3 regions of the Mesorhizobium sp. C399B genome follow, and region 3 is predicted to be linked to each of the others. Evidence: predicted binding sites of a transcription regulator. Region 3 holds the regulator's gene; each other region holds the start of a gene.
The links. The regulator PhoB, encoded in region 3, activates phosphate uptake and scavenging genes when phosphate is short. The targets are predictions, from matches to a motif close to TGTCATNNANCTGTCAT.
Positions count from the first base shown of each region.

Region 1 (10,331 bases), 3.2 Mb from region 3:
TTTTCCGAAGCAATCGACCTTCAACCTGGCCGGCGGTTTCCACATCGGGCCGGAATTCCTTTCGCTCTATCTGGCGCTGTCCTGCTACACGGCCTCCTTTATTGCAGAGATCGTGCGTGCCGGCATTCTCGGCGTCTCGAAGGGCCAGTCGGAAGCGGCTGGTGCTCTGGGATTGCGGCCGGGATCGATCCTGCGGCTTGTCGTCGTGCCGCAAGCCATGCGCATCGTCATCCCGCCGCTGACCAGCCAGTATCTCAACCTGACCAAGAACTCATCGCTGGCCATCGCTATTGCGTACCCGGATCTGACGGCGACCGCCGGCACAGTGCTCAACCAGACGGGGCAGGCGGTCGAAAACGTGCTGATCATGATGGTCGTCTATCTCGTCATCAGCCTGGTGACGTCGGCGGTCATGAATGTGGTCAACGCCAGGATGGCGCTGGTGGAGAGGTAAGGCCATGCAGGAACACGATACCGCCTGGGTGCGGACCGAAATGGCCCTGGCGCAACAGGCGCCGGCCGGCGTGCGGGGGCCTATCGCCTGGGTCCGCAAGAACCTGATCGGTTCGGTGGGCGACACCATCCTGACCGTACTGGGCATCGCACTGGTGGTGATGATCCTGCCGCCAATCATCAACTGGGCCTTCATCAGCGCCCAGTGGGTAGGGTCCGATCGCTCGGTATGCGCCACGGCGGCGCAAGGCGGCGTTCAGCCGGATGGCTGGTCCGGCGCTTGCTGGGCGTTCGTCAACGCCAAGTTCGGCCAATTCATGCTCGGCCGCTATCCTATTGAGGAGCGCTGGCGGCCGATCCTGGTCGCCATACTATTCGTGGCGCTGCTGGTGCCGCTGCTGATCCCGCGCGTGCCGCGCAAGGGGCTGAACGCGATCCTGCTTTTCCTGGTGCTGCCGATCGTCGCTTTCGTGCTGCTGGTCGGCGGCATGTTCGGCCTGCCGCATGTGGAGACGCAGCTATGGGGCGGCCTGCTGGTGACGCTCAGCCTGGCCTTCGTCGGCATTGCAGTGTCGCTGCCGTTCGGCATCGTGCTGGCGCTCGGTCGGCGCTCGAAGATGCCGATAGTCAAGATGCTGTGCGTTATCTTCATCGAATTCGTTCGCGGCATCCCGCTGATCACCGTCCTGTTCTTTGCCAGCGTCATGCTGCCGCTGTTCCTGCCCCCCGGCGTTTCCTTCGACAAGTTCCTCAGGGCGCTGATCGGCTTCTCGTTGTTTGCCGCCGCCTACATGGCGGAGGTGGTGCGCGGCGGTCTGCAGGCGATCCCCAAGGGCCAGTATGAGGGTGCGGATTCGCTTGGTCTCGGTTACTGGCAGAAGATGAACCTTATCGTGCTGCCGCAAGCGCTGAAGCTGGTCATACCCGGCATCGTCAACACCTTCATCGGCATGTTGAAAGACACAAGCCTGGTTATCATCATCTCGATGTTCGACCTGCTCGGTGTCGTCAAGCAGAACTTCTCCGATCCCAACTGGGCGACGCCGCAGACCACCAAGTCCGGCCTGATTTTCGCTGCCTTCGTCTTCTGGCTGTTCTGCTTCGGCATGTCGCGCTATTCGATGTATACGGAACGCCGGCTGGACACCGGCCACAAACGTTAAAAACAAATAAAGGGGAACCTGCCATGGTCATAGAAAACGCCGTCAGCGCCGAAGAGATCAAGGTCGATGCCAAGAAGATGCACATCTCGACCACCGATGTCGCAATCGACATCATCGGCATGCACAAATGGTATGGCGAGTTCCATGTGCTGAAGGACATCAACCTCAAGGTGATGCGCGGCGAGCGCATCGTCATCTGCGGTCCTTCGGGGTCGGGCAAGTCGACCATGATCCGCTGCATCAACCGGCTGGAAGAGCACCAGAAGGGCAAGATCATCGTCGACGGCAAGGAACTCACCAACGATCTCAAGAAGATCGACGAGGTGCGCCGCGAGGTCGGCATGGTGTTCCAGCACTTCAACCTGTTCCCGCATCTGACCATCCTGGAGAACTGCACGCTGGCGCCGATCTGGGTGCGCAAGACGCCGAAGAAGCAGGCCGAGGAAATCGCCATGCACTTCCTCAAGCGCGTCAAGATCCCCGAACAGGCCAACAAATATCCGGGCCAGCTGTCGGGCGGCCAGCAGCAGCGCGTGGCGATAGCGCGTTCGCTGTGCATGAACCCGCGCATCATGCTGTTCGATGAGCCGACCTCGGCGCTCGATCCAGAAATGATCAAGGAAGTGCTGGAGACGATGGTGGGCCTGGCCGAGGAAGGCATGACCATGCTGTGCGTCACCCACGAAATGGGCTTTGCCCGCAAAGTGGCCAACCGGGTGATCTTCATGGATCAGGGCCAGATCGTCGAACAGAACACGCCGGCCGAGTTCTTCGACCATCCGCGCCACGAGCGCACCAAGCTGTTTCTGTCGCAGATCCTGCACTGAGCATTTTCATGCGAAGCAAAAGAGCCCGGCCGCAATGCGGCCGGGCTCTTTTGCTATCTGGGGTCGGGATTGATCTTCTCCATTGAAACGCAAAGCCGCCGCCGCATGAGAAAAGCCCTGCGTTTCCTGGCCATGCTGATTATCGTGGTCGCGCTCGCTGCCACGCTCGGCACGCTGGTGCCGCGTCCGCTGTGGCCGGCGTCAGCGGCGGGTGAGGGCACGCGCCATATTCTGGTGCTGGAGAATCCGATCCACACCGACATCGCCATTCCCGTCGATGACGAGGTGCGCCGGCGCTTCCATTTCCTGGTCGCTGCCGGCATCCCTGTCGACGCCCCGGAAGTGCGCTACATCGTCTTTGGCTGGGGCGGCCGGGCCTTCTATCTGGAGACGCCGAGCTGGTCGCAGCTGAAGACAGTGCCCGTCCTCAAGGCGCTGACACTGGACGCCTCGGTCATGCATGTCGATATCGCCGGGGCCATCGCCGAGCCGCACCCTGCTGCCACCGGTTTCGACATCGATGAGGAACGTTTTGCAGCGCTGCTCGACTATATCGACGCGAGTTTCCAGCAAGGGCCGCACGGTCCTGTGGTCATCGAGAACGCCGCCTATTCCAGCTTCGACCGCTTCTTCGAGGCGAACGGCCATTTCAACGCGCTGGTCGGCTGCAACACCTGGACAGCCGCCGGCCTGCGCACCGCCGGCCTGCGCACCGGCTGGTGGAACCCGCTGCCGGCCTCGCTGGGCTTGTCGATGCGGTTTTATAACTAGCAGTCCTTCATCGCACCGCGACAGTGTTGGATCTTTTGAAGTCAGCGGGACGGCACCCCCCTCTGGCCTGCCGGCCATCTCCCCCGCAAGGGGGGAGATCAGCCGTTTTGCCCGCGGCGCTCCTGCTGCAACGCCGGCGATTTTGGCGAAGGCGACGGCGACATCCAATCTCCCCCCTTGCGGGGGAGATGTCCGGCAGGACAGAGGGGGGTGGGAAGGATCGCTACGTCGACGATCTAGACTGCCGAGTGTCCGCTCGCCATCCATAGAGCCAGTCGAGGTCGGCGGCGAGCTTGTCGGGCGAGCGCATGGCCAGGAACAGATTGCGGGCGATCGCCACCGGGCCGGCAGCATGCCAGGCGAGGCGGTTTACGGCCCCACGACGCGCGGCCTTGGCGACACGCGGCCGCCGAAGATTTTCCCAGATTCGAAAACTTCTGGGCAGATCGCCAGGGAAATCGGCGATAGCCTCGGCAAGCGTGGTGGCATCTTCGATCGCCATCGCGGCACCTTGCGCCGCAAACGGCGTCATCGCGTGCGCGGCGTCGCCGATCAGCGCGATGCCCTGCGGGCTCGTCCACCGCTTCTGTTCGACGGTGTGGATCGGAAAGGCCGTCCATGGGCCGGCCAGTGCCACAAGCTTCGTCAGGCCCGGCGCGGTGCCGCGCAGGGCAGCCGTGAGGATCGCGGGATCGGCATGGCCTGACCAACCTTCCGCCATGCGCTCGCCCTTGGTGAAGGCGGCGAGATTGAAGGCCCGGCCTTTGCTGACGGGATAGGCGACCATGTGGAAGCCTGGATGCAGGAACGTGGTGACGCAGTCGGCGGCGCCGATCGCGACAAAGGCTTCGCCGGCGGCGCTCTCGGCCGCGATCGTGACTCGCCAGGCGAGTTCGCCCGAAAAACGGCTTTTGACGAAGTCCTCGCCTGCGAGTTGCGCCCTGACTGCCGACCAGACGCCGTCGGCGCCGACCAGCAGTTTGCCGCGTGCCTCGATCTCGCGGCCGTCCACTTCGGCGGTCACGGCGACATATTGCGCGTCTTTGACGATGCCGGTCACGCGGGCGCCGGTGATGAGCTCAATCTCTGGCCGTTCGGCCATTTGCGCCAGCAGCCCTGCCTGCAGATCGGCGCGGTGAGCGACGAGATAAGGCGCCTGCCAGCGCGCTTCGGCGGCTTGCCCAAGCGGTACCCGCGCCAGTTCGCGCAGCGTCCCGGCGTCCTTGAGCACGACCGCTTCCGGCCGCAACGCTGCCGGCAGCAGCCGGTCGAGCACGCCGAGTTTTCCAAGAATGCGTGTTGCGTTGGGCGAAAGCTGGATGCCGGCGCCGGCCGCGTCTAGGTGCTGTGCCTGTTCGATCAGCTTTACCGGATAACCCCGTCCGGCGAAGGCAAGGGCAGCGGTCAGCCCGGCGATGCCGGCCCCGGCGATTATGACCTGCCGGGACCTGATGTCTTCCATCGGGCTTGTCGCGGAAGGATCAGGCGGCCTGGTCGATATAAAGGCAACCGGCCGGCAGCGTTTCCGTCGCCCTCAGCTTCGCCGAATAGCGGTAGAGCGTCGAGCAGTAGGGACAGACCTTTTCATTGTCGTCGCCCATGTCGAGGAACACATGCGGGTGGTCGAAGGGCGGGTTGGCGCCGGTGCACATGAATTCCTTGACGCCGATGTCGATTGCCGGATGGCCCGCATCGTTCTGGAAATGGGGAATGGAACCGCCTGCCATCGTCGTCTCCTTGATCTCGTCGAAAAGCATCTGGAACATAACAGGCCTGTTTGCAAGATCGATGAAATGAAACTGTCGCAAAAGCCTGTCAGAGGATACGGTGAGCCGGTTAAGTGCATGTCCCTGAAATCGGAACGGTTTTCGCCGAAGGGTCATGCGCCACAAAAGCGTGTTAGAGGCATGGCACGTCCAGCGGCGCTCCAAGGGACGGTTGGCGGGGGAAGAGCAGGAACCATGAACGAACTGAAGCCGGTGCAGAGCGAATTCATCAATGTCGAGGTGGCGAGCCCCGAGGGCGGCAACCCCGATCGGTTCGTCAACCGTGAGTTCTCCTGGCTGCAGTTCAACCGGCGTGTGCTCGAGGAATCCCAGAACCAGCACCATCCGCTGCTCGAACGCGTCCGTTTCCTGTCGATTTCAGCCGCCAATCTCGACGAATTCTTCATGGTCCGCGTCGCCGGCCTTGCGGGCCAGGTGCGCGAAGGCATTGCGCTCAAGAGCCCCGACGGCCGCACGCCGGAGCAGCAGCTGGAACAATTGCTGCGCGAGGTCGAGCGGCTGCAGGAGGACCAGCAGAACAGCCTTTCAGCGCTGATGCTGCTGCTCAACAAGGAAGGCATAGAGAGCATCACCCGCGATGCACTAACCAAGGATGAGAAAGTCTGGCTGGAAGACCATTTCCAGGACCAGGTCTTCCCGGTCCTGACTCCACTGTCGATCGACCCGGCGCATCCGTTTCCGTTCATTCCCAATCTCGGCTTCTCGATGGCGCTGCAATTGCGCCATCGCAAGAATGGCGAGGAGATGAGCGCGCTTCTGCGCCTGCCGGTGGCGCTGAAGCGCTTCATCCGTCTGCCCGACCGCAAGCAGCACGTTCGCTTCATTCCACTGGAGGAGGCTGTCGGCCTCTATATCGGCAAGCTGTTCCCCGGCTATGAGGTCAAGGGTTCAGGCACCTTCCGCATCATCCGGGACAGCGATATCGAGGTCGAGGAAGAGTCGGAAGATCTCGTGCGCCTGTTCGAGACGGCGCTGAAGCGCCGCCGCCGCGGTTCGGTCATCCGCATCGAATTCGACAAGTCGATGCCCGGCGAATTGCGCGAGTTCGTCGCCGGCGAGCTTGGCGTCTCTTCGAGCCGCATCAGCGTTCTGACCGGCCCGCTGGCGCTCAGCCAGATTTCCGAGATCGTCGCCGTGCCGCGCGACGACCTGAAGTTCACCCCCTACAATCCACGCTTTCCCGAGCGCATCCGCGAGCATGGCGGCGACTGTTTCGCGGCCATTCGCGAGAAGGACATCGTCGTCCACCACCCCTATGAATCCTTTGACGTGGTGGTCCAATTCCTGCGCCAGGCGATGGCCGACCCGGAGGTGGTGGCGATCAAGCAGACGCTCTACCGCACCTCCAACGACAGCCCGATCGTGCGCGCCTTGGTCGACGCGGCCGAGGCCGGCAAGTCGGTAACCGCCCTGGTCGAGCTCAAGGCGCGCTTCGACGAGGAAGCCAACATCCGCTGGGCGCGCGACCTCGAACGCGCCGGCGTCCAGGTCGTGTTCGGCTTCCTCGAACTCAAAACCCATGCGAAAATGTCGCTGGTGGTGCGGCGCGAGGACGGCAAGCTGCGTAACTATGTGCATCTCGGCACCGGCAACTACCATCCGGTGACAGCGCGCATTTACACCGACCTGTCCTTCTTCACCACCGATCCGACGATCGCGCGCGATGTCGCCCAGCTGTTCAACTTCATCACCGGCTATGCCGAGCCGACCGATGAGATGCGGATCGCCATCTCGCCGTTTACGCTGCGCAGCCGTATCCTCAAGCACATTGCCGACGAGGTCGCCTACGCGCTGGCTGGCCGTCCGGCGCGCATCTGGATGAAGATGAACGCGCTCGTCGATCCCAACATCATCGACGCGCTCTATGACGCCAGCCGTGCCGGCGTCGAGATCGATCTCGTCGTGCGCGGCATCTGCTGCCTGCGGCCGCAGGTGCCCGGCCTGTCGGAAAACATCAGGGTCAAGTCGATCGTCGGCCGCTTCCTCGAACACAGCCGCATCTACTGCTTCGGCAACGGCCATGGCCTGCCGTCGGACGAGGCGATCGTCTACATCGCCTCGGCCGACTTGATGCCACGTAATCTCGACCGCCGCGTCGAGACCATGGTGCCGATCACCAATCCAACGGTGCATGAACAGATCCTTGGCCAGATCATGCTGGGCAACATCATGGACAACCAGCAAAGTTTCGACGTATTGGCTGACGGAACCTCCCGGCGCGTCGTGCTGGAGGAGGGTGAGGAACCGTTCAACGCGCAGGAATATTTCATGACCAATCCGAGCCTGTCGGGACGGGGTGACGCGCTGAAGTCGCATGCGCCCAAGCGCATCGCGCAGTTCAAGCGTCGCAAGAAGAACACCGGCTGATGATTTCAACGTCCCAAGGCCGGCTGCAGGATCGCCGGCCGCTGTCCATCATCGACATCGGCTCGAACTCGATCCGCCTTGTCGTCTATGAAGGGTTGGCGCGCTCGCCGACCTTGCTGTTCAACGAAAAGATGCTGGCCGGCCTCGGCCGCGGCATCGTTTCGACCGGCAAGCTCGATCCCGAGGCGGTGACGCGCTCGATGGAGGAGTTCCGCCGTTTCCGCGCGCTCTCCGACCAGGCGGGTGCGGAGCACATGTTTGTGCTGGCAACAGCCGCGGCCCGCGAAGCGATCAACGGCCCCGATTTCATCCACCGCGCCCAGGATGTGCTCAAGACCGAGATCCGCGTGCTCACTGGCCGGCAGGAGGCGCATTATTCGGCGCTTGGCGTCATTTCGGGCTTCCACCCCGCCAATGGCATTGCCGGTGATCTTGGCGGCGGCAGCCTGGAGCTTATCGACATCAATGGCGAGGCGATCGGCGACGGCATCACGCTGCCGCTGGGTGGCCTGCGGCTGCAGGACATGGCCAGGAATTCGCTCGCCCAGGCGGCAAAGATCACCCGCGACGAACTGGCGCGCGCCAAATTGTTGAAGGGCGGGCTGGGACGGCCCTTTTACGCCGTTGGCGGCACCTGGCGAAACCTTGCCCGGCTGCACATGGAAATGACCAACTACCCGCTTGGCGTCATGCACCACTATGAGATCGGTGTCGAAAGCGCCGCCAATTTCCTGAAGCAGGTGGCGAAAGGCGAGATCGAGAAGGTCAAGGGCATCGAAGGTGTGTCGAAGAACCGCCGTTCGCTGCTGCCCTATGGCGCGGTCGTGCTGCAGGAGATCATGGCGGCGATGCAGCCGTCGAAGATCATCGTCTCGGCATTGGGCGTGCGCGAAGGGTTTCTCTATTCGCTGCTCGACCCTGCCGAGCAGAAGGCCGATCCGCTGGTCTCCGCTTCGGAGGAACTGGCGCGGCTGCGGTCGCGCTCGGTCACCCATGCGCATGAGCTTGTCGAATGGACGGACAAGACCTTTGCCGCCTTCGGCATCGACGAGACGGAGGATGAGGCGCGCTATCGCCACGCTGCCTGTCTGCTGGCCGATATAGGCTGGCGCGCGCACCCGGAATATCGCGGCAAGCAGTCGCTCAACATCATTGCCCACGCCTCCTTCATTGGCGTCGATCACCCCGGCCGTGCCTTCCTGGCGCTGGTCGGCCTGTTCCGCCACGAAGGCGTGTTCAACGATGCGGCGCCGGAAATCCGCGGCCTGGCGACGCCGCGCTATCTCGAGCGCGCCCGCATCCTGGCGGCGGTGCTGCGCGTCGTCTATCTGCTGACTGCGGCCATGCCCGGCGTCATGCCGCGGCTGAAATGGGAAAACCGCGGCAATGGCACGTTGGCGCTGGTGCTGCCGGCCTCACTTTCCGATCTTTACGGCGAACGCCCGGCCGGACGGCTGGCGCAACTGGCGCGGATCACCAACCGCCGGCTGGTGCTGGCGGTCGAGGGTGGGCAGAGCGTGTCGGTGAAGTAGGCGCGGCCTGACAGCAAAACCATGTCGTCGTCGGCCTCGCGTTCGAGGACCGGCTTCCTCAATCCGTCGCTGCTTCGCACCGCCACCTTCCCCCTCCGGAGGGAAAGGAAGGGAGCCTCGTTGGAAAGCGTTGGCGGCAATAGGCTCGCGCACTTCCTCTACCCCGTCGATCGGGGGAGAGGTGGCTCGACGAAGCCGAGACGGAGTGGGGGTCGACCTGGCACGGATGGTTCAACCGGGACGATATTTGACGATATCAGACCGCGGCGCGGCGCCCGTCGATCGACCAGGCCCCGGCGCCGGCCATGGCTAGCGCCAGGAATCCACCGGCGATGGCAATATCCTTCATCAGCATCTGCTGGTGCAGGAAGGTGAGCATCGGGTCATCGCCGCCCTGGCCGTAGTGGCCGATGGAGCCTGCAACGATGCAGAAAGCGGCAAGAAGTATCGCAACGACCGGCGTCTGAAAGCCGACCAGTATCAAGAGACCGGCAATCAACTCGAACAGCCCGGTGCCCCAGGCGGCAAGCGTCGGCAATGGCATGCCGAGGCCGGCGAAATAGCCGGTCGTCCCGGCAATGTCGGCGAGCGCGTGGTAGCCGGAGGGAACGAGCAGGACGGCGAGCAGCAGCCGGGAAATCAGAAGCAATGCATCGCGGGGCATGGTCATCTCCGATGTCTGTCCGCCGGCTGTTTCGAGACCGATCCTAGCAGGGATGGGTCGAGCGTGCGCTTGGGCAGACAACGAAAAAGCGGCGTGGAAAATTCCACGCCGCTTTTTTCAGGCTTGGGAAGGGAAAGCTCAGCCGCGCTTGGCGTCGATCGAGTAGGTGCCAGGGCCTGAGGAAGCCAGCAGCAGGAAGCCGCCGGTGATGGCGACGTTCTTCAGGAAATGGATCATCTGGTTCTGGTCGGCCCAGCCGGTATGGGCGACAAAGGCCGAGGCGATGGTGAAGACCGCGAGCACCCAGGCGGCGATGCGGGTCTGAAAGCCAACGAGCACGGCAAGGCCGCCGAGCAATTCGATCAGGCCGACGACAATGGCCGTTACGGTCGGCACCGGCAGGCCCATGGCGCCGAAATAGCCGGCGGTGCCGGAAATGGCGGTGAGCTTGCCGAAGCCGGAAAGCAGGAAGATGGCGGCGAGCAGGATGCGGCCGAGCAGGATGGTGGTGGAGCTGTTGGACGCGATGCCGGCGCCGGCAGCGGAAGTGTTGATGGACATGGTGGCTCTCCGAAAAGGGTTGATGTCCCGTCAGATAGACCAAGCCGACTGTTCACCAAAGCCGCCAGTCCGGCGACACATTGTTCACAGGACGTACATTTCGGGATCGTTCGACCGACGCAAAATTCTTGTCGCGGCCAGCAGCGGCGGGAGCAAATTGTCCCGCCACAAAATTCGGATTTCTAGTTGACGCAATCCCCAAGACG
Region 1 covers NZ_CP100472.1:5,984,816-5,995,146, forward strand. The annotation lists gene NLY36_RS28580 (amino acid ABC transporter permease) at 1-454, shown strand, start outside; gene NLY36_RS28585 (amino acid ABC transporter permease) at 459-1,616, shown strand; gene NLY36_RS28590 (amino acid ABC transporter ATP-binding protein) at 1,640-2,443, shown strand; gene NLY36_RS28595 (TIGR02117 family protein) at 2,549-3,214, shown strand; gene NLY36_RS28600 (FAD-dependent monooxygenase) at 3,438-4,676, opposite strand; gene NLY36_RS28605 (zinc-finger domain-containing protein) at 4,696-4,941, opposite strand; gene NLY36_RS28610 (RNA degradosome polyphosphate kinase) at 5,176-7,368, shown strand; gene ppx (exopolyphosphatase) at 7,368-8,900, shown strand; gene NLY36_RS28620 (DoxX family protein) at 9,157-9,564, opposite strand; gene NLY36_RS28625 (DoxX family protein) at 9,703-10,125, opposite strand.
Region 1: the regulator PhoB is predicted to act here: its motif matches at 5,004-5,020, upstream of NLY36_RS28610 (RNA degradosome polyphosphate kinase).

Region 2 (10,331 bases), 1.5 Mb from region 3:
GCTCGTCTCGGCCAGGCGGTGCCGGCGGCGGGTCTCGGCTCGGAGCTCGACGTCATCGCCGCAGTGTTCATCGGCGGCGCCTCGGCGATGGGCGGCGTCGGCCAGGTCATCGGGGCAGTCGTCGGCGGCTTCATCATGGGCGTGATGAACAACGGCATGTCGATCATGGGCGTCAATGTCGACTGGCAGCAGGTGGTCAAAGGCCTGGTGCTGCTCGGCGCCGTGATCTTCGACGTCTACAACAAGAACAAGGCCTGACAAGCTTCAGGCGAGGCAAGCAGGAGGCATACGGTCGCGGCGCAGCCGGCAAGTTGTCGGCACAAGAAGTCCCCCGAGGGATGGAGCTCGCGAGCGCAATCCGGACGAAGAGTTCAACCCGTGGCGCGGCGAGGTCCGAGCCGCGCAGGTCAAGGTTTGCCAAGGGGCAACCCGGCCAAGGCACATGAGAGAGGATTTCATCATGCTAATCTCCCAGATCCTCGACGACGCCGAGACCATCCGCGTCGTCGCCCGCAATGGCGGCGGCAAGACCAGGATCATCAACGGCGCCCGCAGCGTCTATTCGCTGGCCATGGAAGCCGCGCGCACCGGAACGGGCCTCGCCGCGCTGATCGAGCGCAAGGGGTTCGGTGAAGCGATAGACCTCGACGCCGTCTACAAGAAGGGCCGGCTGGTGTCGCCGATCAACCATCCCGATCCTGCGCATCTGCATCTGACCGGCACCGGCCTGACCCATCTCGGCTCGGCGGCGACACGCGATTCCATGCACAAGAAGCTCAGCGATGGCGGCGAGGAGCAGCTCACCGATTCCATGAAGATGTTCCGCATGGGGCTCGAAGGCGGCAAGCCGGCCAAGGGCCAGACCGGCGTGCAGCCGGAATGGTTCTACAAGGGCAACGGCACCATGGCGGTGGCGCCGGGCGCCGCATTGATGTCGCCGGCCTTCGCGCAGGACGCCGGCGAGGAGCCGGAAATCGCCGGCATCTATGTCATCGGCGACGACGGCGCGCCGTTCCGCGTCGGCTTCACGCTGTCGAACGAGTTTTCCGATCATGTTACCGAGCGGGTGAACTATCTGTTCCTGGCACATTCCAAACTGCGCAACGCCTCGTTCGGGCCGGAAATCCTGATCGGCGACCTGCCGGCCGACGTCAGGGGCTCATCGCGAATCTATCGCGACAGCAATTTGCTGTGGGAAAAGCCGTTCCTGTCGGGCGAAGCGAACATGTCGCACACAATCGCCAATCTCGAACATCACCACTTCAAATATTCGGCCTTCCGCCAGCCGGGCGACGTGCATGTGCACATGTTCGGCACGGCGACGCTGTCCTTTGCCGACGGCATCAAGACTCAGGCTGGCGACGTGTTCGAGATCGAGGCCGGGGATTTCGGCCTGCCACTGCGCAACCCGCTGGAGATTGAGCAGCCGGTGAAGGTGGCGGTGAAGGCGCTTTGAGGCAGCATCACAATTTGGGAGCCGGAAATGAACGGAATGCGGCTTGTCATTGTGTTCACGGGCGTGGCCCTGTTCCTGACCCAACCGTCGGTGGCCTTTAGCGCCGGCCAGTGCAGCCCGAAGTCCTATCGTGAAGCCCGTTTGGCGATGACGAGCCGTCTTCTGGCAACCGGCTATTCGAAAGCCCAGGTGAGCTTTCTGATGCGCAACACGGATCACATGACATCAGCGCTTCGCAGCGACAGGCTGAACAACAATGGCAAGGTCTGCGGCATCGACTCCGCCAAGGCCCATGTCCTCGGTTGCCTCGACAAGCAGTTGTTCCCGTTGAAGCGCGGCTCAAACGCTTCGCTCGACGAGGTCAAACTGACCGAAGGCTTTTGGGGCAGGAAACGTTTGGCCGCACGCGAACTGCTGTTTATCGGCCATTTTCATGCCTGCCTTGGCGCCGCGAAAGAGTATCTCTTTCGCGGCTGACGCCGGCGGACGGGACTCAATAAATATCGAAATCGAAATACTTGGCCTGGATCTTCTTGTAAGTGCCGTCGGCGACGATGGCGTCTATCGCCGCATTCAGCTTGTCGCGCAGCGCCGTGTCCTCCAGGCGGACAGCGATGCCGGCTTGCGTCTCGGTGCCCTTGACGTCGCCGACAAGCTTGCAGCAGCCTTCGCTCGCCTTCTTCAGCCAGTCCATCAGCACGAATTTGTCGGAGATGACGGCGTCGAGACGGCCGTTCTGCAAGTCGGTGATCGCCTCTTCCTGGGTGGGGTAGAGTTTCGCCTCGGCGCCGGCCTTGCCATAGGCGTCCTGCGCATAGTCGGCCTGGGTGGTCGAGGCCTGCGCGCCCACCGTCTTGCCGGCAAGGGCTGCCGGTTCGGTGGAAGTGAGGTCGCTGTCCTTGGGCGCCACCAGCGCCAGCGGCGTCGTGTAGTATTTGTTGGTGAAGGCGACCTGTTTCTTGCGCTCCTCGGTGATGCTCATCGAGGCGATGATGGCGTCGAACTTTTTCGCCTGCAGCGCCGGGATGATGCCGTCCCAGTCCTGGGTGACGATCTCGCACTCGACCTTCATCTGCGCACACAGCGCATTGGCAATGTCGATGTCGAAGCCCTCGATCTTGCCGTCCGCGGTGATGGTGTTGAAGGGCGGATAAGCGCCCTCGGTGCCGATCTTCAATTTGTCCTGCGCCTCAGCCAGCGAGCCGGCCGATATCACCAGCATGGCAGCGCCCGCTGCCGATATGATCCATCTTGAAATCTGCATTTTGGTTCCCCTTGCGCGCCGTTCTCTTGCCGGCCACCGAAAGGCAGCCAAGCATGGTGACGCAGCGCAGGCAAGTATTTTGCCTGACGGTGATCGAAGGTTCAGCCGGCGGGGCGGAAATGCTTGGAGAGCTTGAGGCCTTGCGCCTGGTAATTCGAGCCGAGATCGGTGCCGTAAAGCGCCTGCGGCCGCTTCAGCATGTGTTCGTAGACCAGCCGGCCGACGATCTGGCCGTGGTCGAGGATGAACGGCACTTCGTGGCTGCGCACTTCGAGCACCGCCCGGCTGCCGGTGCCGCCTGAGGCCGAATGGCCGAAGCCCGGATCGAAGAAGCCGGCATAGTGAACACGGAATTCGCCAACCAGCGGATCGAAGGGCGTCATCTCGGCGGCGTAGAGCGGCGGCACGTGCACGGCTTCGCGGCTGACCAGGATGTAGAACTCGTCCGGGTCGAGCACCAGTTCGCCGGCGCCGCTCTTATAGAGCGGCTCCCAGAAATCGACGGCATCCTGGGCGGCGCGCTTGTCGACATCGACCAAGCCGGTGTGATGCTTGCCGCGATAGCCGACCAGGCCGTTCTGGTCGCCGTCAAGATCGATCGACAGCGCAATGCCGCCGCCGGAAATGTTGGGCGGCTCGGTCGCCACCAGCATCTCGGCGCGGTGCAATTCGTTCAGCTCTGCCTCCGACAACAGCGCGTTGCCGGTGCGAAAGCGGATCTGCGACAGTCTCGATCCAGCGCGTACGACGATCGGGAAGGTGCGTGGACTGACTTCGAGATAAAGCGGCCCGTGATAGCCGGGGGCGATCTTGTCGAACTCATGGCCGCGATCGGTCATCACCCGGGTGAAGATGTCGAGCCGGCCGGTCGAGCTCTTCGGGTTGGCGGAGGCGGACACGTTTGCGGGCAGCGCCAGGCTTTCGAGCAGCGGCACGATGTAGACGCAGCCGGTTTCCAGCACCGCGCCCCCGGCGAGACTGAATTCGTGCAATTTCAGCCGGTGAAGCTTGTCGGCCACCAGATGATCGGGACCCGGCAGGAAGGAGGCGCGCACGCGAAAAGCCTTCTCGCCGAGCCTGAGATCGAGGCTCGCCGGCTGCACCTGGTCGACATCGAGCGCGCGCGGCGACTTCAGCGCGCCGGACTGAAACAGCGCGGAAATGTCCTGATCGGGAAGAATGCCTGTCTGCCGCAAAAGGCTGGCTCCGCTCCAAGGTCGGTCTCTTTGTGGCAGGTTCTTGCCGCAAAACCGCTGGATATTATTGCGGAACCTGCCTGGTACAAACCTCTTAATGAAGCCGGCAATTGACGCAAGCGCAGGTGAGGTCTAAAGGGTCGTTATCCCGTGGTGATTTGGCCGGTCGGCTTGCAGCCACGTTAAACAAGTCGCTAAAGGACCGTCAGGCCGCAAGGCCATATGGACCGGTTGCGACTTTCGCGGCCGGTTTTTTTGTGTCTGGAACAAAAGCGATGAGCACCAAGAAGCGTAACTGGAAGCCTCAGACCGCACTCGTGCACGGGGGAACGCTGCGTTCCCAGTTCGGCGAGACGTCAGAAGCGATGTATCTCACTCAAGGCTATGTCTACGAGACGGCGCAGGCTGCCGAGGCCCGTTTCAAGGGCGAGGAGCCGGGCTTCATCTATTCGCGCTATGCCAACCCTACCGTCGACATGTTCGAAAAGCGCATGTGCGCGCTGGAGGGTGCCGAAGATGCCCGCGCCACGGCGTCGGGCATGGCTGCGGTGACGGCAGCGCTGCTGTGCAGCGCCAAGGCCGGCGACCATATCGTTGCGGCGCGCGCGCTGTTCGGCTCCTGCCGCTGGGTGGTCGAGACGCTGGCGCCGAAATATGGCATCGAGGCAACGCTGGTCGACGGCACCGACATCGCCAACTGGGAAAAGGCGGTGCGGCCGAACACGAAACTGTTCTTCCTGGAAAGCCCGACCAATCCGACGCTGGAAGTGGTCGACATCGCAGCGGTGGCGGCGCTCGCCACCTCGAACGGCGCCAGGCTGATCGTCGACAATGTCTTTGCCACGCCCTTGCAGCAGAAGCCCTTGCAGCTCGGCGCCCATATCGTCGTCTACTCCGCGACCAAGCACATTGACGGCCAGGGACGCTGTCTCGGCGGCATCATCCTGTCGGACAAGAAATGGATCGACGAGAATTTGCACGACTATTTCCGCCACACCGGCCCGAGCCTGTCGCCGTTCAACGCCTGGACGCTGCTCAAGGGCCTGGAGACGCTGCCGGTTCGGGTGCGCCAGCAGACGGAAAGCGCGGCCAAGATCGCGGATTTCCTGGCAGGACGGCCGGAAATCGCCCGCGTCATCTATCCCGGCCGCGCCGACCACCCGCAGGCCGACATCGTCAAGAAGCAGATGACGGGCGGATCGACGCTGATCTGCCTCGACGTCAAGGGCGGCAAGCAGGCGGCCTTCGCCTTGCAGAACGCGCTCGACATCGTGCTGATCTCCAACAATCTCGGCGACGCCAAGAGCCTGATCACCCATCCGGCGACCACCACGCACAAGAACCTCAGCGACGAAGCTCGCGCCGAGCTTGGCATCGGGCCGGGAACGCTCAGGCTGTCGGTCGGTCTTGAGGATACGGACGATCTGCTGGAGGACGTTGCGCAGGCGCTGAAGGCAGCCGGATAGGCCGCGAGGCGTCACGCTCCCGACGAAACCTCTTCCAGTTCGGCCGTCTTGGTGCCGATGGTCATGGTGTTGCCGCGCCAGTCGACGGCGCCGCTCAGCCAGCCGCGCGCCCAGATGGCGGGAAGCATCATGTCGCGGACCATCATCGCCGGGACCATGCGCAGCGACAGATGCCAGCCCTTGGCCGCGGCCAGCGCGCATTCGGGAATGTAGGCCGCCGTCAGCACGGCCATCACCGTGGCCGGCAGGCTGATGCCGGCACTTGCGGCCGCCACCAGCGCCAACGCCAACGGCACGGCGACGCCGGTCAGGATCTCGGGTGCGAAAAACAGCGGGAAGGTGACGCGGCGCAACCGCGCCCAGCGCGCCTGGCGCGACCAGATGTCGGCAAGTCGGCGCTGCCCCAGTGGTTGCTCGAAAGGCGAGGCAACGAGATTGACGTGCAGGCCCAGTCCGTTGACCAGCTTGGTTGCAGCAGCATCCTCGGCGATCTCGGCGGCCAGCGCGCGGATACCGCCACTGGTATCGAGCATCGGCTTGTTCCACAGCATGCTCTTGCCTTGGGCAAAGCCGAGACCGAGCGCCTCGCCGGCATATTGCCAGCGCGCCTGCAGCGTGTTGAGGAACGCGCATTCGACCTCGGCCCAAAAGCCATCCGGCCGAGAGCCGATCGGCGTCGAGCAGATAAGCCCGGTATTGGTCCGCCAGGCCGCCATCAGGTGCTGGACGTAATCCCTTGGCATCAGCACGTTGGAATCCGCCAGAATAACCCAATGATAGCGCGCCGCTTCCCAGCCCTTGACGCAGTTGTTGAGCTTCGGGTTGCTGCTGACGCGGTCGTCGCCGATCAGCAGCCGGGCCGGCACGTTGGGAAACAGGACGATCGCCCTGTTTATCAGTTTGACGACGGGATCGTCGGCGTGAGCGACGCAGAAGATCAGTTCGTAGCGCGGCCAGTCGAGCGAGAAGGCTCGCTGCAGCGTCTCTTGTGTGAACGGCTCCACGCCGCGCGACGGCACGACGATCGAGACCGGTGGCTGCTCGCCGGACGGCGGAGGGATAAGGCGACGCGCTTGCAGTTTCGACGAAGCAAGCAGGATGCTGGCGAGATTGGAAAGAAGCAAAGCGGAGGAAGCGAAGGCGGCTGTGAGAGCTAGTTCCATCGAGATCTGGTCACTCCGGAAAGGCCGCTCGCGGCTGCTTTGTCAGTCGACAGATGGGCCTTGAGTCGCCGGCAAGGTTTGCGCACACCAACATTGTCATGTGTCACTTAAATGACATTGTTTGTCGGCACTGCGCTTTGAGGCTGGCAGGACATGCCGCTCTGCGCGTATCAAACCGCATGGCGCGACAAATGTTCCCTGCTGCGCAACCGGAGCAGCCCATGTACCGCGCCGTCACGCGCAACATCGAAGTGCAGGTCAGACCGTTCTACCTGGAGGACCGCTCGGACCCGGCGGAGAACCGTTATGTCTGGGGCTACCAGGTGACGATCGACAACCAGTCGGACGATTTCGTGCAGCTTATGGCGCGTTACTGGCACATCACCGACGGCAGCGGCCGGGTCGAGGAAGTGCGCGGCGCCGGCGTGGTCGGCGACCAGCCTGAGCTCAATCCCGGCGACAGCTATCAATACACGTCAGGCTGCCCGCTCTCGACGCCCTCCGGCTTCATGGTCGGCCACTACACCATGCGCAACAAAAAGGGCGAGACGTTCGACGTCGCTATTCCCGCGTTTTCGCTGGATCTGCCGGGGACCCGACGGACGGTGAATTAGGGGTTTTCTCCCCATCTCTATACGGGGAGAAATGCCCGGCAGTGCAATGAGGGGCGCCGCCGGACTCATGAGGTTTCTTCCACGCACATGACGTAGGCTATGCGCGGCCATTCACCAAAGTTCGCGCTGCCCCTCATCCGCCCTTCGGGCACCTTCTCCCCGTGAACGGGGAGAAGGAAGAGATGCTACTGAGCTGCAAACTCCGCCGGGTCGAAGTCGTACTGCTTCGAGCAGAACTCGCAGGCGACGTGGATGCCGCCATCTTCGGTGCTGTCCTTGATCTCCTGCGCGGAAAACCCCTCGAGGATGCCGCGTATCTTGTCCCTTGAGCAGGAACATTGGTCGGCGACCGGCACGCCGCCGAAGACGCGCACGCCATGTTCGTGGAACAGCCTGTAGAGCAGCCGCTCGGCGCCGATGGTCGGGTCGATCAGCTCGGTCGGCTCGATGGTGCCGAGCAGCGCCACCAGCTCGCGCCACGAATTGTCGGCCGGCTCCTGCGTCACGTCACGCGGATCGCCGTCGCCGCCCGAAATGTCCGGCACGCGCATGCGCTCGGGTGACTGCGGCAGGAACTGCGCCAGGATACCGCCGGCGCGCCACTGCTCGCGCGCACCGCCGGGGCCGGGCGTCAGAAGCTTGGCCACCGACAGCCGGAGGTCGGTCGGGATCTGCTCCGACTGGCGGAAATAGGTGCGCGCGGCGTCTTCCAGCGTCTCGCCGTCGAGCTGGACGATGCCCTGATAGCGCTGCGTGTGCGCGCCTTGGTCGATGGTCAGCGCCAAAACGCCGCTGCCCAGCAGCGTCTGCTGCGAGGTCTGGCCTGCGGCCACCAGGGCCTCCAGCCGGTCGGCGTCGAAACGCGCATAGGCGCGCAATGCCGAAGGCGTGGAGAAATCCGCGACCAGCATGTCGACCGGGCCGTCGGTGCGGGTCTGCAGGATGAACTTGCCTTCGAATTTGAGCGAGGTGCCGAGCAGCACCGTCAGCACACAGGCTTCCGCCAGCAGGCGGGCGACCGGCTCGGGATAGTCGTGACGGTTGAGGATGGCGTCGAGCATCGGCCCGAGTTGCACGGTGCGGCCGCGCACGTCGAGCGGGCCGACCTCGAAGGGTACGACATGATCGTCGCCGGCATAGCCGAACTCGCCGAGTTTGGGGTGATGTTCAGTCACTTGATGCGTTTCCAACATGACAAAGCTCCAGGGCGCGGCCATGCGGCCCGGAGGGGTGCATGCGTCCAAACGCGCTTGATTTGCGTGATGCGGCGCAAATAGGCATCGCGCCGCCCCGGATCAAGCGCTTGGAGATCAAGCGCCTGGAGATCAAGCGCCCAGACACCAGGCCAAAACCGCCTTCTGGGCGTGGAGCCGGTTCTCGGCTTCGTCGAAGACCACCGAATGCGGACCGTCGATGACCTCGTCGGTCACTTCCTCGCCGCGGTGCGCCGGCAGGCAGTGCATGAACAGGGCGTCGGGCTTGGCCCTGGCCATCAGCGCCGCATTGACCTGATAGGGCGAGAAGACATTATGGCCGCGGGCGCGGTGTTCCTGGCCCATCGACACCCAGCAGTCGGTGACGATGCAGTCGGCCTGGTCGACGGCTTCCTCGGGCGAGCGGGTGAAGTGCAGCTTGCCGCCATTGCTCTTCGACCAGTCGATATGCTTTTGCGCCGGCTCGCTGCCTTCCGGCACTGCGACGTTCAGGTTGAAGCGGAACCGCGCCGAAGCCTCGAGCAGCGAATGCAGCACGTTGTTGCCGTCGCCGGTCCAGGCGATGGTCTTGCCGGCAACCGGACCGCGATGCTCCTCGAAGGTCATGATGTCGGCCATCAGCTGACAGGGATGGGTGTCGTCGGTCAGCCCGTTGATGACCGGAATCGTGGCATTCTCGGTCAGCTCGAGCAGCCGCTCATGCGACGTGGTGCGGATCATGATGGCGTCGACATAGCGCGACAGCACCTTGGCGGTGTCGGCAATGGTCTCGGAGCGGCCGAGCTGCATTTCGGTGCCGGTCAGCATGATTGTCTCGCCGCCGAGCTGTCGCATGCCAACGTCGAAGGACACGCGCGTGCGCGTCGACGGCTTGTCGAAGATCATGGCCAGCACCTTGCCTTCGAGCGGTTTGGTCCGTTCGCCGGCCTTGAGGCGCGCCTTGCGCACCACCGCATCGTCCAGCATCAGGCGCAGATCGCCTTCGGAAACGGCGGAAAGATCGGTGAAATGGCGAAGGCTCATCGGGAATGGTTCTCGGGATTACTTCGCGGCGGCCGCGGCGATGGCGTCGGTCAGGCCCTTGGCGCCGGCGCGGATGCGATCGAGCGCTTCGCCGATCTCGGCGTCGGTGACGGTCAGCGGCGGCAGCAGACGAATGACGTTGTCGCCTGCCGGCACCGCCAGCAGATGCTGGTCGCGCAGCGCCATGTTGACCTTGGTGTTGGGCATGGCGCATTTCAGGCCAAGCATCAGGCCGCTGCCCCTGATGCCTTCGATGACATCAGGAAATTCGTCGGCGACCGCCGCCAGGCCCTGCTTCATCAGCAATGCCTTGCGCTGGACGTCTTCGAGGAAGCCGTCTTCCAGCACGACGTCGAGCACAGCGTTGCCGACCGCCATGGCCAGCGGATTGCCGCCGAAAGTGGTGCCATGCACGCCTGCCGTCATGCCGACGACAGCGTCGTCGGTGGCGAGGCACGCGCCCATCGGAAAGCCGCCGCCAATGCCCTTGGCAATCGCCATGATGTCGGGCGTCACGCCGGTCCATTCATGCGCGAACAGCTTTCCGGTGCGACCGATACCGCACTGGACCTCATCGAAGATCAGCAGCAGGCCGTGCTGGTCGCAGAGCTGCCGCAGCCGTTTCAAGGATTGCGTCGGCACCGGGCGGATGCCGCCCTCGCCTTGCACCGGTTCGATCAGGATCGCGGCGGTCTCTGGTGTGATCGCCTTTTCGGCGGCGTCGATGTCGTCGAAGCCGACCTGGTCGAAGCCTTCGACCTTGGGCCCAAAACCTTCGAGATATTTGTACTGGCCGCCGGCGGCGATGGTCGCCAGCGTGCGGCCGTGGAAGGCGCCTTCGAAGGTAATGACCCGGAAGCGCTCGGGATGGCCCTTGACGAACTGGTAGCGCCGCGCCGTCTTGATCGCGCATTCGAGCGCCTCGGCGCCGGAAT
Region 2 covers NZ_CP100472.1:4,139,708-4,150,038, reverse strand. The annotation lists gene mmsB (multiple monosaccharide ABC transporter permease) at 1-258, shown strand, start outside; gene araD1 (AraD1 family protein) at 461-1,456, shown strand; gene NLY36_RS19875 (hypothetical protein) at 1,484-1,933, shown strand; gene NLY36_RS19870 (ABC transporter substrate-binding protein) at 1,950-2,720, opposite strand; gene NLY36_RS19865 (2'-deoxycytidine 5'-triphosphate deaminase) at 2,822-3,916, opposite strand; SAM riboswitch at 4,057-4,134, shown strand; gene NLY36_RS19860 (O-succinylhomoserine sulfhydrylase) at 4,192-5,382, shown strand; gene NLY36_RS19855 (ceramide glucosyltransferase) at 5,394-6,545, opposite strand; gene apaG (Co2+/Mg2+ efflux facilitator ApaG/CorD) at 6,767-7,159, shown strand; gene NLY36_RS19845 (Hsp33 family molecular chaperone) at 7,345-8,376, opposite strand; gene argF (ornithine carbamoyltransferase) at 8,485-9,396, opposite strand; gene NLY36_RS19835 (aspartate aminotransferase family protein) at 9,415-10,331, opposite strand, start outside.
Region 2: the regulator PhoB is predicted to act here: its motif matches at 6,646-6,662, upstream of NLY36_RS19855 (ceramide glucosyltransferase).

Region 3 (10,331 bases):
GTCGAGTTCTTCCTTGATGACCAGATGATCGGCCCGGAAAGCCCGCTCGCCCAGTACGGCCTGGTTTCCGCTCCCGACGCCGAACGTCAGGGCCAGCGCGACGCCTTCGCCGCCGGAAAGACGATGTAATCAACCGACCGGATCAGGGCGCGGACCAAATCCGCGCCCTGATTTCGCCGCTTGCCGCAACGGTGGCGGCGATCTGAATTTTCCCTGGGGTGGGTGATGTCGTCCTTGCTCGTACTCGCCATAGTCATCGCCATAGGCGTGGTCGCTTTTGTGATCGGCCGCCAGCGCGCAGCGGCGCAGGATACCGGCAAGGTCAAGCCGCATTCGCGCGCGCATTATCATGGCTGGTGGGCCTTTCTGCTCGCGGTCCTGCCTGCCGTCCTGCTGCTCGCCGTCTGGGATATCGGCTCTTCCTTCTATCTCGACCGGCACATCCATGCCGCTTTGCCCGAGCGCACCGCCGACACAAAGGTGGCCAGCGAAGCGCTCGACGCCAGCCTGGTGAAGAGCCTGGCCAAGGGCCTGCGCCGGCTCGATGGCGATACCGCACTTCCCGCTACTTTCGCCGAATTGCAGCCGCTGCTCGCCGCCAAGGGCGTGGCACTGGCCAGCGACACCCAGGACTATATGATCCCGATCGCGGTCGAGGCGAACCAGGTCCAGGACCGGCTCGGCCTGTTCGGCGCCGTGCTGACCTTCGCGCTGTCGGTCGCCGGCGCCTTCTATGCGCTGAGGCAGATCGCGCCGCGCGCCAGGGCGCGCAACAATGTCGAGAAGCTGATGCTGTGGGGGCTGCTTGCGGCCTCGACCATCGCCATCCTGACCACGGTCGGCATCGTGCTGTCGATGCTGTTCCAGACGATCACCTTCTTCGAGAGCGTATCGCCGATGAGCTTCTTCTTCGGCACGGTGTGGGATCCGCGTTTCGCCGCCGCCGGTTCCGGCGGCAGCCAGGGTCAGTTCGGCCTGATCCCGCTACTCGCCGGCACGCTCTACATCGCCGCCGTCGCGCTTCTGGTCGCAGTGCCGGTCGGGCTGATGTCGGCGGTCTACATGTCCGAATATGCCTCGCGCGGTGTGCGCTCGGTGGTCAAGCCGGCGTTGGAACTGCTGGCCGGCATTCCGACCATCGTCTACGGCATCTTCGCCGTTGTCACGCTCGGACCGTTCTTGCGCGACCTGTCGGCGGCACTCACCGGCGGCTCGCCCTTCATCCAGGGCCAGAGCATCTTCACCGCCGGTCTGGTGATGGGCGTCATGCTGATCCCGGTCGTGTCCTCTTTGTCCGACGACATCATCACCGCGGTGCCGCGCGCAATGCGTGACGGCTCGCTCGGCCTCGGCGCCACCCGCTCCGAGACGATCAAGCGGGTGATCCTGCCGGCGGCACTGCCCGGCATCGTCGGCGCCATCCTGTTGACGGCGTCGCGCGCCATCGGCGAGACGATGATCGTCGTGCTGGCGGCGGGCGTCGCCGCCAATCTGACGGCCAATCCGTTCGAGGCGATGACGACCATCACCGTCAAGATCGTCAACCAGCTGACCGGCGACCTCGAGTTCAACTCGCCGCAGACGCTGGTCGCCTTCGCGCTCGGCCTGACGCTGTTCGCGCTGACGCTGGTGATGAACATCGTCGCCCTCTACATCGTGCGCAAGTACCGGGAGCAGTACGAATGACCGACATCCCCCTGGACACGATGGCGGGCGCCGTCGCGCGACCGCGCCGCGACATCGGGCTGAAGGCGCGCTATGCCGCCGAACGCCGGTTCCGCATCTATGGCGTGATTGCGATCTCGGTGGGCCTGGCGTTCCTGGCCATCATGCTGATCACCATCGTCTCGAAAGGCTACACCGCCTTCTGGCAGACGACGGTGACGCTGCCGGTCACCTTCGACGAGAAGGTGATCGATCCCTCCGGCAAGCGCGCGACCGACCCTACCGTGCTGATCAAGGCGAACTATCCCAAGCTCGCCGAAAACGCGCTGGTGGCCAAGCTCGGCATCGATCCGGCCAACAAGCCGATGATGCTGAAGCTCAAGGGCTTCCTGTCGGAAGGCGCCCGCGTCCAGCTGCGCGACATCGTCTCCGCCGATCCGTCGGTGATCGGCAGGACGCGTGACGTCGACATCCTGGCTGCCGCGAACCTCGACTCGGCCTTCAAGGGCCAGATCGACCTCGGCGTCGATGAAGCGCGCCGCAAGGTGTCCAACCAGCAGATCGACTGGATGAACAAGCTTAAAGCCGACGGCGTGATGGCCGAGCATTTCAACACCGGCCTGTTCACCTATGGCGCCTCCAGCCGGCCCGAAACGTCGGGCATGGGCGTGGCGATCATCGGCTCGTTCTACATGATGGTGATCGTGCTGTTGCTGGCGCTGCCGATCGGCGTCGCCGCCTCCATCTATCTGGAGGAGTTCGCCAAGAAGAACCGCTTTACGGACCTGATCGAAGTCAACATCAACAATCTCGCGGCGGTGCCGTCGATCGTCTTCGGTCTGCTTGGCCTTGCCGTGTTCATCAACTTCCTCGGCATGCCGCGCTCGGCTTCCTTCGTCGGCGGCCTGGTGCTGACCTTGATGACATTGCCGACCATAATCATCGCCACGCGCGCCGCCCTCGCCGCGGTGCCGCCGTCTATCCGCTCGGCGGCCCTAGGTCTCGGCGCCTCCAAGATGCAGATGGTGTTCCATCACATCCTGCCGCTTGCCGCCCCAGGCATCCTTACCGGCACCATCATCGGCCTGGCGCGTGCGCTCGGCGAGACAGCACCGCTGCTCTTGATCGGCATGGTCGCTTTCGTCGCCGATTATCCGACGACGCCTTTCGATCCGGCGACCGCGCTGCCGGTTCAGATCTATATGTGGGCAAACGAGGCTGAGCGCGCTTTTGTCGAGCGCATGTCCGGCGCCATCATCATCCTGCTCGTCTTCCTCATGGCCATGAACATCACCGCGATCGTGCTCCGGCGCCGGTTCGAGCGGCGCTGGTAGAAAAAAGGCAATTTGGTATGAACATCATGACCGAACAGTCCCTTGAGAATGCAGTGGGCGACAAAATGAACGCCAAGTCGAACGAAGTCATCAAGATGCGCGGCGACAAGGTCGGCGTGTTCTATGGCGAGAAGCAGGCGTTGTTCGACGTCAATCTCGACGTCCGCCAGAACCAGGTGACGGCGCTGATCGGCCCGTCCGGCTGCGGCAAGTCGACCTTCCTGCGCTGCCTCAACCGCATGAACGACACCATCGATTCGGCGCGGGTGACCGGCAAGATCACGCTCGATGAAGACGACATCTACGACAAGAACATCGATGTCGTCGAACTGCGCGCCCGCGTCGGCATGGTGTTCCAGAAACCCAACCCGTTCCCGAAGTCGATCTACGAGAACGTCGCCTACGGCCCGCGCATCCATGGGCTGGCCAAGCGCAAGTCCGACATGGACCAGATCGTCGAGCAGAGCCTGAAGAAGGCTGCGATCTGGAACGAGGTCAAGGACCGCCTGCAGGAGCCCGGCACCGGCCTGTCCGGCGGCCAGCAGCAGCGCCTGTGCATCGCGCGCGCCATCGCCGTGTCGCCGGAGGTGATCCTGATGGACGAGCCCTGCTCGGCGCTCGATCCGATCGCCACCGCCCGTGTCGAGGAGCTGATCGACGAACTGCGCCAGAACTACACGATCGTCATCGTCACCCATTCGATGCAGCAGGCGGCGCGCGTCTCGCAGCGCACGGCGATGTTCCATCTCGGCTATCTCGTCGAGGAGGGCGCCACCGACAAGATGTTCACCAACCCCGACGACAAGCGCACCCAGGACTACATTACCGGCCGCTTCGGCTGAGCCGTCCGGCGGGTGAATTTTCAGGCACGAGGACCAAGATCATGGGTGAACATACCGTCGCCTCCTTCGATGAAGAGCTCGGGCAGATCAGCAAGCTGATCCGCGACATGGGCGATCTGGCAGGCTCGATGGTCAGCGGCTCGACCAGGGCGCTGCTCAATTCGGACAATGCGCTGGCACAGCGTGTCGTTTCCGACGACGCCATCATGGATGCGCGCCAGCGCGAACTGGACGACCGCGCCATCACGCTGATCGCCAAGCGCCAGCCGATGGCCAACGATCTGCGCGCCGTGGTCGGCTCGATCCGCATGGCGGGCGACCTCGAGCGCATCGGCGATCTCGCCAAGAACATCGCCAAACGCGTCGGCACCGTGGGCTTGAGCGTCACGCCGCGCGACCTCTCGCACTCCATCGATGCCATGGCGCAACTGGTGCTGATCCAGGTGCAAGGCGTCGTCGAGGAATATGCCGCCACCGATGCGGCAGCTCTTGCAAAACTCAGGAATGACGACGAGCGCATCGACGTCAAATACACGTCCGTGTTTCGTGAGCTTTTGACCTACATGATGGAAGACCCTCGCAACATCACCGCCTGCACGCATCTCTTGTTCTGCGCCAAGAATCTTGAGCGCATCGGCGATCATGTCACCAACATCGCCGAAAATGCGTATTATGTGCTGACCGGCCAGCAATTGCCCGCCAATCGTCCGAAGCAGGACGAGACGGCGATGGCCACGCCGGCCTGATGAGGGTGAACTGCCTATGATCGCGCCACGCATCATGGTCGTGGAGGACGAGGAGCCGCTAGGCGTGCTCCTCCGCTACAACCTCGAATCCGAAGGCTATCAGGTCGAGGTGGTGACACGCGGGGACGAGGCCGAGATCCGCCTGCAGGAAAACGTGCCCGATCTCCTGGTGCTCGACTGGATGGTGCCGGCTGTCTCCGGCATCGAGCTCTGCCGGCGGCTTAGAGTGCGGCCCGAAACCGAGCGGCTGCCGATCATCATGCTGACCGCGCGCGGTGAGGAAAGCGATCGCGTGCGCGGCCTGTCCACCGGCGCCGACGACTATCTGGTCAAGCCATTCTCGACGCCGGAGTTCATGGCGCGCGTGAAGGCGCTGCTGCGCCGGGCCAAGCCGGAAGTGCTGTCCAGCGTGCTCAAGGTCGGCGACATCGTGCTCGACCGCGAGTCGCACCGTGTCTACCGCAAGAAGAGCGAGATCAGGCTCGGACCGACCGAGTTCCGGCTGCTCGAATTCATGATGCGCCATCCCGGCCGCGTGTTCTCGCGCAGCCAACTGCTCGACAATGTCTGGGGCGAGACGATCTATATCGACGAGCGAACCGTCGACGTCCATGTCGGGCGCTTACGCAAAGCGGTCAACAACGGCCGCATGCCGGATGTCATCCGTACCATTCGCGGCGCCGGCTACGCGATCAGGGAAGACTAGGATGCTGCGCGTCGCGCCGTTGCCGGCCATTCAGGCGACATGCTTGCCGGATTTGGCCTGAATGCCCGGCGCGAAAATCTCCTGATCGACGAAGCCGAGCGCGCGCATGGCACAGCCTTCGCGGATCAGCGGCAGCTCGTTGGGCTCGGTGTCGAAGGAGATCGATTTCGAGTGCTGGCCGCCGGCGGTCTGGGCGATCGCTTCGCGCAATGCCGGCTCGATCAGGTCGAAGGCGGCGGCGCTGACGCCGACCATGGCGACGGGTGCCGGATCGATCAGCGCAAACAGGCTGCCGAGGCCGAAGCCGAGCGCCTCGCCGGCCTTGCGATAGGCTTCGCGCTCCGGGCCGTCGGTTTCGCGGGCGCGCGCGGCGAGTGCGCGCATATCAGCGTCGCTGATATCGACCGGCTCGGCATCCTCGCCCATCATTTTGGCGCTGCGCCAGATGGCGTAGTTTCCGGCATAGGCTTCCACGCAGCCGCGCCGCCCGCAGCGGCAGAGCGCGCCGCCCGGACGGTGGATCATGTGGCCGAACTCGCCGCCCGAGGAATGGGTGCCGGTGAACAGTTCGCCTTTCAGCACCAGGCCCATGCCGATGCCGTGCGATAAGAGGATGGCGATAAAATTGTCGCGGTAGCGCTCGGGCTGGCGCCATTGCAGCGCCACCGCCATCATGTTGCAATCGTTCTCCATGGTGGCAGGAATGCCGAATTCCGCTTCCAACATGTCGGCGAAGGCAATGTCGGTCAGTGGCGTGATCGGCGACCACAGCATGGCGCGCGCCTGCGAATCGGTGATGCCCTGGATGCCCATGGCAATGCGGGCGATGCTCTGGACATCGAGGTCGGGATCCTCAAGCCGCCGCCGGACGATTGCTACGCATTCGCCAATCAGCTCGTCGCGCGGCTTGGTCAGCGTGTCCAGCCGGCGCTGTTCCTCGGCGACGACGTGGCCGGCATAGTCGATGACGGTGACGGACAGGAAATTGAGCGACAGCACGACGGTCATCACCGCCGCCGCTTCCGGGTTGAGACCAAGGCCCACCTGCGGCCGGCCGCGTTTCAGTGCGCCGGTCTCGCCAGGTTTGCCTTCAATCAGGATGCCTTCTTGAATCAGATCAGACGAGATTGCCGATATGGTCGAGTGGCTGAGGCCGGTGGTCGCCGCAATCTCGGTCCGCGACGGCTGGCCGGCCCGGCGCACGGCTGAAATCACCATCGCACGGTTGCGACGGCGCAGATCGTCGTGGCGGATTCCAACCGACATTTGTTTCCTCCCGGCCTCCTCGCGCCTCATGATAGTGAAGGCGTTCGACGGCACCAGCCAAATATTGGCAGACGCCGGCAGCCCTGTCATTGTTTATTGCGGACCTCGAAAAAATTCGGCACGGCCATCAGAATCCATCAGAATCGATGTTGACAGCGCGTTATCATTGAACCAGTATTTTTTCGAGGCTCGAAAAAATAGCGCCTCTGTGTGCCGGCCCTCGGGCCAGTTTTGTCGCGCCGCACGCGGCGCAGGGAGGATTATGATGAACAGATTTGCAGCCGCCATGCTGGCGGGTGTCGCCATGTCGCTGGCGCTGATGTCGGTCGCGCAGGCGAAGGACAAGGTCATCGGCGTGTCGTGGTCGAACTTCCAGGAAGAGCGCTGGAAGACCGACGAGGCGGCGATGAAAACGGCGATCGAAGCCGCCGGCGACAAGTACATTTCGGCCGACGCGCAGTCCAATCCCGGCAAGCAGCTGACCGACGTCGAAAGCCTGATCTCGCAGGGCGCCAACTCGCTGATCATCCTGGCGCAGGACGCCTCGGCCATCGGCCCGGCGGTGCAGAAGGCGCTGGACGAAGGCATTCCGGTCGTCGGCTATGATCGCCTGATCGAGAACAAGGACGTCTTCTACCTGACCTTCGACAACAAGGAAGTCGGCCGCATGCAGGCCCGCGAAGTGTTCAAGGCGAAGCCCGAAGGCAACTATGTCTTCATCAAGGGCTCGGGCTCGGATCCGAATGCCGATTTCCTGTTCTCGGGCTCGATGGAAGTGCTCAAGGAAGCCATCGACTCGGGCAAGATCAAGAATGTCGGCGAGGCCTATACCGATGGCTGGCTGCCGGCCAACGCCCAGAAGAACATGGAACAGTTCCTGACCGCCAATGACAACAAGGTCGATGCCGTGGTTGCGGCCAATGACGGCACCGCCGGCGGCGTTGTCGCCGCGCTGACGGCGCAGGGCCTTGCCGGAACGGTTCCGGTCTCGGGCCAGGACGGCGACCATGCCGCCCTGAACCGCATCGCGCTCGGCACGCAGACGGTGTCGGTGTGGAAAGACGCGCGCGAACTCGGCAAGAACGCCGCCGAGATCGCCTCGCAGCTTGCCGATGGCAAGAAGACGGGCGACATTGCCGGCGCCAAGGACTTCACCACGCCTGGCGGCAACACCGTCAAGTCGCTGTTCCTGACCCCCGTCGCGATCACCAAGGACAACCTCAACGTCGTCATCGACGCCGGCTGGATCAAGAAGGACGAAGTCTGCACAGGCGTCGCCGCCGGCAGCGTCGCGGCTTGCAACTGATCTCGACGACTTGAAGAAATGAGGCGCCGCGGCTGTCAAGCCGCGGCGTTTTCTCTACGAGAATTGTGTGTTTCCGCCATCGGCGGCAAACTTCTAGGCTGTGGTCCGGCATCCGCGCCAGACGGCAAGCCGCTGGAGGACATCATGACCGACACGACCTCAAATCCGCAGGCCGATACGGCACGAGCGTCTGAACTCGGCGCGGTCGCCCGGTTCCTGAAAGCGACCGAGCTCGACACGCGCATGCTCGGCATGGTCGGCGCGCTGCTGGTCATCTGGGTCGGCATACATATCCTGTCGGGCGGGCTTTTCCTGACGCCGCGCAATCTTTGGAACCTGTCGGTGCAGACGTCCTCGGTCGCGATCATGGCGACCGGCATGGTACTGGTCATCGTCATGCGCAACATCGACCTTTCGGTGGGCTCCGTCGAAGGCGTGATCGGCATGATCATGGGCGTGGCACAGGCCGAATTCCTGATTCGCGTCATCGGCTTCCAGCTTGGAAACCCCTGGCTCTGGGTCGTCGCGCTTGCCGCCGGCGTGGTGCTTGGTCTGCTGATCGGCGCGTTCCAGGGCTTCATCATCGCCTATATGCAGGTTCCGGCCTTCATCGTGACGCTTGGTGGCCTGCTGGTCTGGCGTGGCATGGCATGGCTCATCACCAGCGGGCGCACGGTCGCGCCACTCGACGCCACCTTCCAGCTGATGGGCGGCGGACCACGCGGCTCGATTGGCGCCGCTGCCAGCTGGATCGTCGGCATCGTCGCCTGCGCGGCGGTCGCCTTCGCGCTGCTCAACGGTCGCTCACAGCGCAAGCGCTTCAGCTTTCCACTGCGCCCCGTCTGGGCCGAGACCCTGCTTGGCGTGGTCACTTGCGCGGCCATCCTCGGCGCCGTGTGGATCGCCAATTCCTATCCATGGCCGATCGGCATCGTGCGCCAGTACGCACAGCAGAACGGCATCACCGTTCCCGAAGGCGGGCTGTTCATCGCGCATGGCATCGCCATACCGGTGCTGATGGCGGTGATTGTCGGCATCATCATGACGTTCATCACCAAGCGCACGCGTTTCGGCCGCTATGTCTTCGCCATCGGGGGCAATCCGGAGGCAGCGGAACTCGCCGGCATCAACACGCGCTGGGTGACCATGAAGGTGTTCATGATCATGGGTGTGCTGGCTGCAATCAGCGCGGCGATCTCGTCGGCCCGTCTCAATGCGTCAACCAATGCGCTGGGCACACTGGACGAGCTTTTGGTGATCGCGGCCGCTGTCATCGGCGGCACGTCGCTCGCGGGCGGCGCCGGAACGGTGATGGGCGCCATGCTCGGCGCGCTACTGATGCAGTCGCTGCAATCCGGCATGGTGCTGCTCGGCATCGACTCGCCGCTGCAGAGCATTGTCGTTGGCGCTGTCCTGGTCATCGCCGTCTGGCTCGACACCGTCTACCGCAAGCGCGTCTAGGGAGGAACGATTATGGAAAAAACTGCTCCCACCGGTACGCCACTGATCGACATGCGCAACATCTCGATCGCGTTCGGTGGCATTCGCGCCGTCGACGATGCGTCCATCGATCTTTTCCCGGGCGAAGTGGTGGCGCTGCTTGGCCACAACGGCGCCGGTAAGTCGACGCTGATCAAGATCCTGTCGGGCGCCTACAAGCGCGATGCCGGCCAGATCTTGGTCAACGGCCAGGAGGCCTCGATCTCCAATCCGCGCGACGCCAAGAAATACGGCATCGAAACGATCTACCAGACGCTTGCGCTGGCCGACAATGTCGACGCTGCCGCCAACCTCTTCCTCGGCCGCGAACTGATGACCGCGTGGGGGACACTCGACGATGTCGCCATGGAGGCCGAGGCGCGCAAGGTGATGGGCCGGCTCAATCCGCGCTTCCAGCGCTTCAAGGAGCCCGTGATCAAGCTATCGGGCGGCCAGCGCCAGTCGGTGGCGATCGCACGCGCCATCCTGTTCAACGCCCGCATCCTGATCATGGACGAACCGACGGCCGCGCTTGGGCCGCAGGAGACGGCGCAGGTCGGCGAACTGGTAAAGCAGCTCAAGGCCGACGGCATCGGCATTTTCCTGATCAGCCACGACATTCACGACGTGTTCGAGCTTGCCGACCGGGTCTGCGTAATGAAGAACGGCCAGGTCGTCGGCACCGCGCTCACCACCGATGTGACGCAGGACGAAGTGCTCGGCATGATCATCCTGGGAAAGTGCCCGCCCGGCGCCATTCCCGGTCCGGGTGCGCTGAAGATCGCGGCCTGAGACCACGCTATCGTCAGCTGTCATGTTCACTGATGCTCGAGATCGATAAGCCGGCTAAATATGCATGATATGCCAGCTGTCATTATGGCTTGGCCGCGCCATTGTCTTGCCGCGGCGACTTGCCCATAAAGGTCCCGAACCGTCCATGGGCCTGCGTTGAAGAAGTTTTTCCCGATCCTTGCCTTCATTGCCGTT
Region 3 covers NZ_CP100472.1:2,605,958-2,616,288, reverse strand. The annotation lists gene NLY36_RS12420 (substrate-binding domain-containing protein) at 1-129, shown strand, start outside; gene pstC (phosphate ABC transporter permease subunit PstC) at 226-1,686, shown strand; gene pstA (phosphate ABC transporter permease PstA) at 1,683-2,999, shown strand; gene pstB (phosphate ABC transporter ATP-binding protein PstB) at 3,017-3,841, shown strand; gene phoU (phosphate signaling complex protein PhoU) at 3,883-4,587, shown strand; gene phoB (phosphate regulon transcriptional regulator PhoB) at 4,604-5,293, shown strand; gene NLY36_RS12390 (ROK family protein) at 5,324-6,559, opposite strand; gene xylF (D-xylose ABC transporter substrate-binding protein) at 6,825-7,865, shown strand; gene NLY36_RS12380 (sugar ABC transporter permease) at 8,010-9,326, shown strand; gene NLY36_RS12375 (ATP-binding cassette domain-containing protein) at 9,339-10,136, shown strand; gene NLY36_RS12370 (CHASE domain-containing protein) at 10,293-10,331, shown strand, end outside.